2 regions of the Streptomyces ambofaciens ATCC 23877 genome follow, and region 2 is predicted to be linked to the other one. Evidence: riboswitches for the same ligand, from Rfam matches in the RefSeq annotation. Region 2 holds a riboswitch; the other holds the start of a gene.

Region 1 (3,793 bases), 3.4 Mb from region 2:
CACCTCCTGCTGCTACGCCCTCCAGGACAAGGTGTGGGTCCACGGGCCCGGCAGGGAGCCCTGGGAGGTGTACGTCGTGAAGGCCGACGCCGACACCCTCGGCAAGAGCGCCGACCCCCGCGCCATCGGCGACGGCTGCTGCACCGGCCAGGCCACCGAGGAGGCGCCGAGCGCCGCGGGCTGTGCCTGCGGCTAGGAGCACCCGCACCGGGAACGGGCCCCGGTCACGGCCGGGGCCCGCTCGCGTCCGCGCGGGCGGACAGGGCTCGCACGACGAGCGACCGGCGACGGGCGCAGGCCACCCAAGTCGATCTGCGACACTGGGAACGTCATGCCTAAGCCCGGAGAACTCACATTCGTCGCCCCGCGCGGAGTCAAGAAGCCGCCGCGGCACCTCGCCGACCTCACGCCCGCCGAGCGCAAGGAGGCCGTCGCCGCCATCGGCGAGAAGCCGTTCCGTGCGAAGCAGCTCTCGCAGCACTACTTCGCGCGGTACGCGCACGACCCCGAGCAGTGGACGGACATCCCGGCCGGCTCGCGGGAGGGGCTGCGGGAGGCGTTGCTGCCCGAGCTGATGTCGGTCGTCCGGCATCTTTCGACCGACCAGGGCACCACCCGCAAGACGCTGTGGAAGCTGTTCGACGGGACGCTCGTCGAGTCCGTCCTCATGCGCTACCCGGACCGGGTGACCATGTGCATCAGCTCCCAGGCGGGCTGCGGCATGAACTGCCCGTTCTGTGCCACGGGGCAGGCCGGCCTGGACCGGAACCTGTCCACCGCCGAGATCGTGCACCAGATCGTGGACGGGATGCGGGCGCTCCGCGACGGGGAGGTCCCCGGTGGTCCGGCCCGGCTCAGCAACATCGTGTTCATGGGCATGGGCGAGCCCCTCGCCAACTACAACCGCGTCGTCGGTTCCATCCGCCGGCTCACCGACCCCGAGCCCGACGGGCTGGGGCTGTCCCAGCGCGGGATCACCGTCTCCACCGTCGGCCTCGTGCCGGCGATCCACCGGTTCGTCGACGAGGGCTTCAAGTGCCGCCTCGCGATCTCGCTGCACGCGCCGGACGACGAGCTGCGCGACACCCTCGTGCCGGTCAACACGCGGTGGAAGGTGCGCGAGGTGCTGGACGCCGGGTTCGAGTACGCGGAGCGGGCGGGGCGCCGGCTGTCGATCGAGTACGCGCTGATCCGGGACATCAACGACCAGGCGTGGCGCGGTGACCGGCTCGGGCGGCTGCTCAAGGGCAGGCCCGTGCACGTCAACCTCATCCCGCTCAACCCCACGCCCGGCTCCAAGTGGACCGCCTCGCGGCCCGAGGACGAGAAGGCGTTCGTGGAGGCGATCGCGGCGCACGGTGTGCCGGTGACGATCCGGGACACCCGTGGCCAGGAGATCGACGGGGCGTGTGGTCAGCTCGCCGCGAGCGAGCGGTAACCTGACCGGCGTCAGTACCACGCACACATCTTCACAGGTCAGTACATCTTCATATTCCGACAGGGGAGCGCCACAGCGCTGAGAGTGCGGCACCGGCCGCAGACCCTCCGAACCTGGCCCAGGTCATTCTGGGTAGGGAGATCGGTCACCACTCGAGCTGTTGCGCCCTGCCCGGGACCCTCGCCAGGGGTTCCGGGCGGGGCCGCGTCTTCTCCTGGTCACCCAGGAGGAATTCAGTGAGCATCACCAAGAAGGTCAGTGTCCTGGCCCTCGGACTCGGCATGGTCGGCACCCTGGCCGCCTGCGGCTCGTCGGACGGCGGTCAGGGGTCCGGCGACTCCAGGACCGTGACCCTGGTCAGCCATGACTCGTGGGCCGCGTCGAAGGACGTCATCGCCGCCTTCGAGAAGAGCTCCGGCTACAAGGTCAGGGTGCTGGAGGACGGCGACGCGGGTCAGGCCGTCAACAAGGCCATCCTCACCAAGGACGACCCCCAGGGGGACGTCTTCTTCGGCGTCGACAACACGCTGCTGTCCCGCGCCCTCGACAACGGGATCTTCCAGCCGTACGAGGCGAAGGGCTCCGACCTGATCCTCCCTGAGTACCGGGCCGGCCAGGACGAGCACCGGGTCACTCCCGTCGACACCGGAGACGTCTGCGTCAACTACGACAAGGCGTACTTCAGCGAGCGCGGGCTGACCCCGCCGGACTCCCTCGACGACCTGGTCGAGCCCCGGTACAAGGACCTGCTCGTCACCGAGAACGCCGCCAGTTCCTCGCCCGGCCTCGGCTTCCTGCTGGGCACCGCCGCGAAGTACGGGGATGGGGGCAGAGGCTGGCAGGACTACTGGAAGAAGCTGAAGGCGAACGGCGTCAAGGTCGTCGACAGCTGGGAGCAGGCGTACAACGAGGAGTTCTCCGGTTCGTCCGGCGGCAAGAAGGCCAAGGGCGACCGCCCGCTCGTCGTCTCCTACGCCTCCTCCCCGCCCGCCGAGGTGATCTACGCCGACCCGCAGCCGGCCACCGCGCCGACGGGCGTCGCCCAGGGCACCTGCTTCCGCCAGATCGAGTACGCGGGACTGCTGGACAACGCCGCCAACCCCGAGGGCGGCAAGGCGCTCCTCGACTTCCTGATCGGCAAGGAGTTCCAGGACGACATGCCGCTGAACATGTTCGTCTACCCGGTGCGTGAGGGGGCCCGGATCCCCGAGGCGTTCCGGAAGTTCGGACCGCAGGCCGAGGACCCGCAGACCATGGACCCGGCGAAGATCGCCGACAACCGCGACCAGTGGGTCAAGTCGTGGACCTCGCTCGTACTGAAGTGAAACGCCGGAGCACCGCGCGCGGGAGCGCAGCGCGGCTCGGCCTGATGGCCGTGCCCGTCGCGTTCTTCGCGGTGTTCTTCGCCTATCCCGTCGCCGCGATCGTCGCGCGCGGGCTGAAGGCCGACGGGGTCTGGCGGTTCGGGCGGATCGCCGACGTGCTGGCCCAGTCCGACATCCGGCACGTGCTGTGGTTCACCACCTGGCAGGCCCTGGCCTCCACCGCGCTCACCCTGCTGATCGCCCTGCCCGGCGCGTACGTCTTCGCCCGCTTCGACTTCCCCGGCAAGCAGTTCCTGCGGGCCGTGGTGACCGTGCCGTTCGTCCTGCCGACGGTCGTCGTCGGTACGGCGTTCCTGGCGCTGGTCGGACGCGGCGGCCTCCTCGACGAGCTGTGGGGCCTTCGGCTGGACACCACCGTGTGGGCGATCCTGCTGGCGCACGTCTTCTTCAACTACGCGGTCGTCGTACGCACCGTCGGCGGCCTCTGGTCGCAGCTCGACCCGCGGCAGGAGGAGGCCGCGCGGATGCTCGGCGCGTCCCGCCTCACCGCCTGGCGGACGGTCACGCTGCCCGCGCTCGGGCCCGCCGTGGCCGCCGCCGCGCTGATGGTGTTCCTGTTCACCTTCACCTCCTTCGGCGTCGTCCAGATCCTCGGCGGGCCCACCTTCTCCACCCTGGAGGTGGAGATCTACCGGCAGACCTCGCAGGTCTTCGACCTGTCCACGGCCGCCGTGCTGACCATGATCCAGTTCGTCGCGGTCGCCGCCGTCCTCGCCGTGCACGCCTGGACGGTACGGCGCCGGGAGACGGCCCTGCGGCTGGTGGACGCCGCGCGGACGGCGCGCCGCCCGCGCGGGGCCGGGCAGTGGGCGCTGCTCGCCGGGGTGCTGGTCACCGTCGCCGGGCTCGTCCTGCTGCCGCTGGCGGTACTGGTGCAGCGCTCGCTCGGCGCGTCCGGCTTCGGCTACTACCGGGCGCTGACCCGCGCGGACGGCGGTACCTTCCTCGTCCCGCCGATCGAGGCGATCGG
Region 2 (3,793 bases):
GCCACCTCGCGCGGCTCGCCGTTGACGGAGATGTTCATGCGGACTGCTCCGAGAGTGCGGGAGCGGCGCTGAAACGCCGCGGGGTGAAGGGGCGGGCCTCGGCCGGCAGCTCCCCGGTGGTCAGGACGTGCGCCATGGCGTCGCCGGTCACCGGGGTGAGCAGGACGCCGTTGCGGTAGTGCCCGGTGGCCAGCAGCAGACCCTCCAGCTCGGTCGGACCGAGCAGGGGGGCGTTGTCGGGGGAGCCCGGGCGCAGCCCCGCGCGGGTCTCGGTCAGGGGCAGCTCGGTGATGCCGGGGACCAGCTCGTGGGCGTCGCGCAGCAACTCGTAGACACCGCCCGCGGTGACCGTCGTGTCCCAGCCCAGCTCCTCGCTGGTGGCGCCGACGACCAGCTCGCCGCTCTCCCGGGGCACCAGGTAGAGCGGGTTGCCGCGCACCACCGCCCGTACCGTCCGGTTCAGCAGGGGCCCGTGCGCCGCCGGCATCGCCAGCCGCAGCACCTGCCCCTTCACGGGCCGCACCGGCGGCAGCACGTCGTCCGGGACGCCCGCGAGCCGTCCGCTCAGGCTGCCCCCGGCCAGCACCACCTGCCCGGCCTCCAGCGCCGTCCCGTCGGCCGTCACCACCCCCGTGGCCCGCTCGCCGCGCCCGACGGTGAGCCGGTCGGCCCACACCCGGTGGAACACCACCCCCGCGCCTTCACAGGCGGCCAGGAGCGCACCGGCCAGACGCCGGGGGTCGACCTGGTGGTCGCCGTCCACCCGGAGCCCGCCGCGCACGCCCGGCGCGAGCATCGGTTCCAGGCGGCGGCACTCGCGCCCCGACAGCCACTCCGAGTCCAGGCCCGAGCGCTGCTGGAGCGCATGCAGTTCCCGCAGGTGGGCGCGGTCGTCGGCGTCCAGCGCGACGGCGAGGGTGCCGCAGCGGCGGTAACCGAGGTCGTGGCCCGTGACGTCGGCCAGCTCGGCCGCGAACCGCGGGTAGCGGCGGGCCGAGGCGAGGTTCAGGGCGAGCAGCGTCTGCTCGCCGTAGTGCAGTTCCGTGACGGCGGCCAGCATCCCGGCCGCCACCTGGGCGGCCCCGCCGCCCGGCTCGGGGTCCACGAGGGCGGTGACGAGCCCGCGCTGCGCGGCGCGCCAGGCCGTGACCAGGCCGATGATCCCCCCGCCGACGACCAGGACGTCGGATGCACGGGACGACGTGTGTGACGGAGACGACATGGGCGTCCAGCCCCTCCCTTCGCCGGCATGACCCGGATCAGGTTCGTACGGTCGGAGGCCGCCAGCCTCCCTCTCAGCCCGGTGCGTCCGGGCTCCCGCGAGTGCTTTACGTTGGCCACCCTAGCCCGCAGCGCATCGCACGTGTAAGGGAGCCTGTGCCCATGGCGCGTTCACTCGACGGTCTCGTCCTCGCCCCCGTCGCCGACCAGGCGCCCGGTCAGGTGGGCACGCGCACCCGGTTCACCTACCACGAGAGGGACGGCGCCGTGTGGGCCGAGTACGAGGGTGGTGACGTGGTCCGCGGCCGTCTGGTGGGCACCCGGGAGGGCGACCGGCTCGACTTCCGGTACGTGCAGCTCAAGACGGACGGCGGTACGTCCTCGGGGCACTGCGCCTCGACCGTCGTCGAGCTGCCGGACGGTCGGGTGCGCCTGGAGGAGACCTGGGAGTGGGAGTCGAGGCGGGGCAGCGGGACGAGCGTTGTGGAGCAGGTCACTCCGCACGAGCACTGACTGACAGAACGTCAGGTGTCTAAGGTGATCAGGTGAGCGAGCAGACGCAGGAGCGGACCCGGGGCCGGGCGGCGGACGCGGAGCACGGCGTGGTCGTCGTGGGCGCGGGCATGGCGGGCGTGCAGACCGCGGTCGCCCTGCGGGAGCAGGGTTTCACGGGTGCCGTCACGCTGATCGGAGCGGAGCCGCACCAGCCGTACGACCGGCCCCCGCTGTCCAAGGCCGTCCTGCTCGGCACCGCCGAGGGCTCCGCCTTCGACGTCGACTTCGAGGCCCTCGACATCACCCTGCGGCTGGGCTGCGAGGCCCTGGGCGTCCGTCCCGGCGAGCACGTCCTCGACACCTCCGCGGGACCCGTGCCCTACGACGCCCTGGTCCTCGCGACCGGCGCCGAACCGATCCGGCTCCCCGGCGCCGAGGGCGTGCCCGGCGTGCACCTGCTGCGCACCCTGGACGACGCCGAACGGCTGCGCCCGGTGCTGGCCCGCCAGCACGACATCGTGGTCGTCGGCGCCGGCTGGATCGGCGCGGAGTTCGCCACCGCCGCGCGGGAGGCGGGCTGTGCGGTGACCGTCGTGGAGGCCGCCGACCGGCCCCTCGCCGGCGCGCTGCCCGCCGAGGTCGCCGCGCCGATGACCGCCTGGTACGCCGAGGCGGGCGCGGTGCTGCGCACGCACGCGCGCGTGGAGCGCGTCGAGCCCGCCGCTCCCGGGGGGCCGGGCCACGTGGTCCTCGACGACGGCTCACGGCTGCCCGCCGGCGCGGTCGTCGTCGGCATCGGCGCCCGCCCCGCCACCGCGTGGCTCGCCGGCTCGGGGATCGACCTGGGTCCGCACGGCGAGGTGCCGGCCGACGACCGCCTGCGCACCTCGGTGCCGGACGTCTACGCGGTCGGCGACTGCGCGTCCTTCCCCTCCGCCCGCTACGGGGAGCGGCTGCTGGTGCACCACTGGGACAACGCCCTGCAGGGCCCGCGCACGGTCGCCGCCGCCATCGTCGGCGCCCCCGCCGACGAGGCCCCCGAGGCCTACGACCCCGTGCCGTACTTCTGGTCCGAGCAGTTCGGGCGCTTCGTCCAGTACGCCGGTCACCACACGGCGGCCGACACCACCCTGTGGCGCGGTGATCCCACGGGGCCGGCCTGGTCGGTCTGCTGGCTGCGCGAGGACCGCCTGGTCGCCCTGCTCGCGGTGGGCCGCCCCCGGGACCTGGCGCAGGGCAGACGCCTGATCCAGTCGGGTACGGGGATGGACCCGCGGCTGCTGACCGACCCGGCGAGACCGCTGAAGGCGGCGGCGGCCTAGCCCTTCCGCGCCCTTCCGCCCCGGGCCGGGGGCCGTGACGGACGGGTCCGGTTTCCGACTGTCGGTGCCGGATGGCAGGCTTGTGGGCGTGACCGAGATTGACGCAAAGATCGACGCGCTCGTGCCTGCCTGGCTCACCGTCCCCGACATCGCCGAGATGCTCGGCGTCGAGGTGACCCGCGTACGCCAGCTGATCAGGGAAGGCCAGCTCATCGCCGTTCGCCGCGGTGAGAACCGCGCGCTGCACGTCCCGGCGGCCTTCATCGACGAGGACAAGGTCGTCAAGGGCCTGGTCGGGACCCTGACGCTGCTGCGGGACGACGGCTTCACGGCCGAGGAGATGCTGGAGTGGCTCTTCACCCCGGACCCGTCCCTGCCCGGCACCCCCGCCCAGGCGCTGAGTGAGAATCGCGGCACGGAGGTGAAGCGCCGCGCCCAGGCGCTCGCCGTCTGACCTGACCCGACATCACCGCCCGGCACCCGGGTGCGGTACGTTCCGCTGCCGCCGCCCCACCCACGGGCGGCGGTGCGGCCGTCGGCGTACCCGCCCCCGCCGGGGCCCGGGTGCCGCGCTCCACCGGCCCGGGGTGCCCGGGCCGCCGGCCGTGTCCGTACCCGCGGGGCTCGACGCGAGGTGACGGGGCACCACGCACCGCGGCCGCCGAGGCCCGTCAACCGAGGCCGTGCGCCCACCGCGGGCCCACGCCACCGACCTGGGGGAACCCGCATGCCCGCACCAGACGCCACCACCGCCC

What was found. Region 2 has a riboswitch for thiamine pyrophosphate ahead of thiO (glycine oxidase ThiO). Riboswitches for the same ligand answer to the same signal wherever they lie in the genome.
Region 1: linked by a shared signal. The riboswitch ahead of SAM23877_RS25535 (thiamine ABC transporter substrate-binding protein) and the one ahead of thiO (glycine oxidase ThiO) in region 2 are both predicted to bind thiamine pyrophosphate.

The regions. Positions count from the first base shown of each region.
Region 1 covers NZ_CP012382.1:5,707,450-5,711,242, forward strand. Annotated here, with positions in the region: gene SAM23877_RS25525 (ArsI/CadI family heavy metal resistance metalloenzyme) at 1-196, shown strand, start outside; gene rlmN (dual-specificity RNA methyltransferase RlmN) at 332-1,438, shown strand; TPP riboswitch at 1,490-1,595, shown strand; gene SAM23877_RS25535 (thiamine ABC transporter substrate-binding protein) at 1,675-2,763, shown strand; gene SAM23877_RS25540 (ABC transporter permease) at 2,739-3,793, shown strand, end outside.
Region 2 covers NZ_CP012382.1:2,291,153-2,294,945, reverse strand. Annotated here, with positions in the region: gene thiS (sulfur carrier protein ThiS) at 1-38, opposite strand, end outside; gene thiO (glycine oxidase ThiO) at 35-1,222, opposite strand; TPP riboswitch at 1,220-1,331, opposite strand; gene SAM23877_RS10325 (avidin-fold protein) at 1,384-1,734, shown strand; gene SAM23877_RS10320 (NAD(P)/FAD-dependent oxidoreductase) at 1,767-3,038, shown strand; gene SAM23877_RS10315 (Rv2175c family DNA-binding protein) at 3,127-3,492, shown strand; gene thiE (thiamine phosphate synthase) at 3,766-3,793, shown strand, end outside.